2 regions of the Chryseobacterium tongliaonense genome follow, and region 1 is predicted to be linked to the other one. Evidence: riboswitches for the same ligand, from Rfam matches in the RefSeq annotation. Region 1 holds a riboswitch; the other holds the start of a gene.
The links. A riboswitch is a leader RNA that binds a small molecule or an ion and turns the genes downstream of it on or off. The one in region 1 is predicted to bind S-adenosylmethionine.

Region 1 (2,464 bases):
AAAATAATAATTGCTTTTTTCACTTCCGCCACTGATATCCAGGTCTACCTGATTTCTTGAAGCCACTCGCTGAAGAATATCCTTCCAGTTGTCATTCCATAAAGGGGTTGCTCCTGAAAGAAGCCTTCCGTCTGTACCTACAGGTTTTGCGTAATTTGGCCCATAAGGATTTATTCCTAATGCATTCACTAAATTATCCGTTGCCATCTGAGCGGCCTGTTGTGATGAAACCTGGCTTGATTTATACCCGTTTCTCAAGGCTTCCCAATACAGCTGGTAATACTGGTCGGTATTTACCTGCTTGTAATCTTTCACCGCTCTGCCTGAAAAACCCTGACTGATATTGAAGTTAACTCTTGATTCTCCTTTTTTTCCGGATTTTGTGGTGATAATAATAACACCGTTTGCTCCCCTTGATCCGTATAAAGAACTTGCTGTGGCATCTTTTAAAACACTGATTGATTCAATATCATTCGGACTGATCGAGTTTATGTTTCCGTCAAACGGAATTCCGTCTACTACAAATAATGGATTGCTTGAAGCACTCACAGAACCAATTCCCCTGATCCGGATTGATGCTGTAGAACCGGGCTGTCCCGATGCACTTACTGCCTGTAATCCCGGAACCTGTCCTTCCAGAGCTTTTGTAATATTGGTAACAGGCCTGTTGTTGATTTTCTCACTCGAAATTGTTGCTACGGAACCGGTATAGCTTGTCTTTTTTGCTTTACCATAAGCAACTACCACTACTTCATCTATTTCTTTTTCACGAAGTGTATCTTTTTTTGTCTCCTGACCTTTTACGCCGGTAATTCCCAAGAAAAACACAGCAACAGGTGGAATCCAAATTTTAGCATTAAATAAATTCTTACTAACCATAATCAATTTTATTTATCAAATATTAAAAATTAACCCTTTGCAGAAAGCACAGCAAAGGGTATCAATAAATATGATAAACCTAATGCTTATTTTTCCTTTAAGGCTGAATGTAACACCTTGCACGATGCAGGTTGTTAAGACTTCACAGGGTCAGTTCCCTCCGTCTTTCTTTATAAGCCGATCGAAATATGGTTGCAAATCTAAAAACAATTAGTCTATAAAACAAGTAGACTTTAATATTTTTAATTATAATTTTATGAAAATTAAGTTAAAATTATTTTAAAAACCACTAAAATAAGCAGTTAAATAAATTGATAAATCTTTAAATATGAGAAATATCATTAAAAATAATTCAAAAATAAAAAAAGAATAAAAAGAATAAATTTAAACCTCAATTGAAAAAAGTTTTTAATTTTATGGTATGAAAGTTTTATTAGTAAACGGACCCAATCTGAATCTGTTGGGCACAAGAGAACCTGAAATCTATGGCAATTTATCTATGGAAGATTATCTTGATAAATTGAGATCGGAATTTTCGTCTTATGAGCTAACCTACTATCAGTCTAATATTGAAGGAGAACTGATCAACAGGCTTCAGGAAGATGATTTTGATGCTGTGGTCATTAATCCGGGGGCTTTCACTCACTATTCTTATGCGATTGCCGATTGTTTAAAAAATATCCGCAAACCTAAGATTGAAGTGCATATCAGCAATATTTATAAAAGGGAAGAGTTCCGTCAGAAATCTGTGACTGCAGCCTGTAGTGATGCTGTTTTATCCGGTTTTGGAATGGATGGATACCGATTGGCAATTCTTAGTTTAAAATATTAGTCGATTTTAACCACATATTGATTATTCAGGTTTTCACAGATGATTGGAACTTTGAGAAAAGATATAAAAAAGCCTCATCAGTTGATGAGGCTTTATATTGATTAAATTGTCTGTTCCTGTAATTGAGGGCCTGAAGAAATTAATTTCTTACCTTCTTCGGTATTGCAATACTGATCAAAGTTTTTGATATATTTTGCAGCAAGATCTTTCGCTTTTTCTTCCCACTCGGCAGCATCGCCGTATGTATTTCTAGGATCTAAAATACCTTCCGAAACATTTGGTAAAGAAGTCGGGATCTCAAGGTTCATAATCGGAACTCTTGTTTTTAGAGCATTTTCAATGGAACCGTCGATGATTGCATCAATGATTGCTCTTGTATCTTTTAAGGAAATTCTTTTTCCTGTACCGTTCCAGCCAGTGTTTACCAGATAAGCTTTAGCTCCGTGTTCTTTCATTTTACCGATCAATGTTTTAGAATACATCGTTGGGTGTAATGTAAGGAATGCTTCACCGAATGCAGGTGAGAAAGACGGTTCAGGTTCTGTAATTCCTCTTTCAGTTCCGGCTAATTTTGAAGTATACCCGCAAAGGAAGTGATATTGTGCCTGGTTTTCATCCAAAATGGATACCGGAGGCAATACTCCGAACGCATCTGCAGAAAGGTAAACAATCTTTTTAGCATGCCCTGCTTTAGATGGTAAAACGATTTTATTAATATGATAAATCGGATAGGAAACTCTTGTATTTTCTGTG
Region 2 (2,464 bases), 140 kb from region 1:
AACTTTCCCTGATCTTCTTTCCGGCTCAAATTCGTCAATCAGACAATTAACCGCTTTTTCAGAATCGCTTTCCTGAACCAGAATAGAGATCCCGTTTTCAATTGCCTGCTGGGAAATTACCCCAACACTGATTCGCGCCAAAGTAAGCGCTTTAAAAATTCTTCCGTCAATACCGATTTCTCCCAAGAAATCTTCTCCTTCAAATTTGATGATTGATCTGTTTTTTAAAAACTTTATCTCGTTAACATTTTTCATCTTCTATACAATATTTTTTATATTTTTTATGATATTATTTAATTGTTTGTATTCCATTAGAAAGGCATCATGCCCATGAATTGATTTGATCTCGTGATAGAAAACATCTTCTTTTTTTCGCTTCAGCTTTTCAAAACACATTCGGATTTCAGAAGCAGGGAAAAACAGGTCTGTATCTACAGAGATCATGTGCATTCGTGCAACTATTTTCTCCAATCTCTTTTCATCGGTATTAATATTCATCAGTAAATGATTCATGAGCTTATATGATTTTAAACTAAACCTTTCGTTTAAAGCATTTCCATGATACATCAGCCAATCTTCTGATTCGAGCTGCTGTTTTTCCTGATTGTATTTATTTTGAAATCTGTCGTTTAAAGACTGAGGTGTTCTGTAACACAGCATCGCATGAATTCTGGCTTTCTGCAGGGGCTCATCATTTCCGTTCAATAAAAATTTCTGAACCAGACATTGTGCGTGAAGCCAGTCGTGAGTTTTAAAATCGCAGGCAATAGGAATAAAAATTTCAGCAAGGTGTGGCTTTTTCGCCAGCATTTCCCAGCCGATACCACCTCCCAATGAGCCTCCGATAATGGCATACAGGTTTTTTACAGAAAGAATTTCAAGGCCTTTTAAAAATATACCGGCAATATCTGAAGGCGTGAAATCTTCATATTCATCAATTAAAAAATCATCATAGCCGTTTCCGGGAATATTGAAGCACAAAACGGTATATTTTTTCGTATCGATTACCTGATCTTCTCCAATCAGCTGTTTCCACCAGCCTTTTTCTCCGGAAACATTTGAGTTTCCGGTTAAAGCGTGATTCACCAGAATAATTGGGGCTGTAAACAGATCCTTCCCGAAAAGCTGATAGCTCAACGGGATATTGTATTCCTTTCGGGAACCGGTTTGATATGAAAAATTAATATGTTTAAGTTCTGCTTCCAATTCTATTATATTTTTATAACACAATTGAAAATGCCACGAGAAATGGCTGAAAAGAACTTCAGTAAGTTATCTGTCCAAAATAAAATTATTTGGTAGAACGTAGCACCTTCTTCGCTTGCACAAAGGGTTGCTAAGGTTTCACAGGGTCTAATCCCTCAACCTTTCTTGATAACATTTTCAATATTTGAATGAACGAATGGTGCAAAGATAGTTTTTTTCTTTTAATTATTTACAAAAATTTAATTTATTCTCGAAACTCCTCTAAACATAAGACATTGAAGGCTATGTTAAGGATTTTTCAGATTCGGAAAATTGGAATTATTTTCCAAAAAAACTACCTTCGTACTGAAAAATGGTGAAATATGATTGCTGAAAAACAAAGATTACAAGATAATAACTGGAAAAACTGGGGGCCTTACGTAAGCAACAGGCAGTGGGGAAATGTACGTGAAGATTACAGCCCAAACGGCAATGCCTGGAACTTCGCCAATCACAATAATGCAGAAAGCTATACCTACCGGTGGGGAGAGGAGGGCATCGCCGGAATTTCGGATGTGAAACAACTTTTCTGCTTTGCGCTTTCGTTCTGGAACAAGAAAGATAAGATGGTAAAGGAGCGTTTCTTCGGACTAAGCAATCCTCAGGGAAATCACGGAGAAGACATTAAAGAAATCTTCTATTACCTTGATAATACGCCTACTCACAGCTATATGAAAATGGTGTACAAATATCCGATTAATGAGTTTCCTTATGATCATCTTATTATTGAAAACGGAAACCGTACCAAGAAAGAACCGGAATTTGAGCTTATAGACACCGGCATTTTTGACGACAATGAATATTTTGATATTTTCATTGAATACTGTAAAGCGGATCATAATGATATTTTAGTAAGAGTAACAGTCTGTAACAGAAGCCAGAAGGATGCCCCGATTGTGGTGGCACCTACAGTCTGGTTCCGGAATAACTGGAAATGGGGTTACAATACTTACAAAGCCCAGATGAATGCGTCTTATGAGGGCTGTATTGATATTAACCATGACAGTATTTCCATTAAAAAATTCTATTCCAGAAATCTCAATACGGAAAGTGTTTTTTGTGAGAATGAAACCAATACTCCAAAATTATACGGATCTCCATATCCGGGAAATACTTATTTTAAGGATGGAATCAACGATTATATCATTTACGGAAGCAATACTGTTAATCCTGAAAAAAGAGGAACGAAAGCTTCTTTTTTAATTGATGAAATTATTGA

Region 2: linked by a shared signal. The riboswitch ahead of AB8P06_RS03790 (alpha/beta fold hydrolase) and the one ahead of AB8P06_RS03075 (SusC/RagA family TonB-linked outer membrane protein) in region 1 are both predicted to bind S-adenosylmethionine.

What each region holds. Positions count from the first base shown of each region.
Region 1 covers NZ_JBGFFD010000001.1:654,924-657,387, reverse strand. Annotated here, with positions in the region: gene AB8P06_RS03075 (SusC/RagA family TonB-linked outer membrane protein) at 1-879, opposite strand, end outside; SAM riboswitch class I at 963-1,058, opposite strand; gene AB8P06_RS03070 (type II 3-dehydroquinate dehydratase) at 1,301-1,711, shown strand; gene pckA (phosphoenolpyruvate carboxykinase (ATP)) at 1,813-2,464, opposite strand, start outside.
Region 2 covers NZ_JBGFFD010000001.1:798,133-800,596, reverse strand. Annotated here, with positions in the region: gene AB8P06_RS03795 (ACT domain-containing protein) at 1-255, opposite strand, end outside; gene AB8P06_RS03790 (alpha/beta fold hydrolase) at 259-1,206, opposite strand; SAM riboswitch class I at 1,270-1,381, opposite strand; gene AB8P06_RS03785 (MGH1-like glycoside hydrolase domain-containing protein) at 1,569-2,464, shown strand, end outside.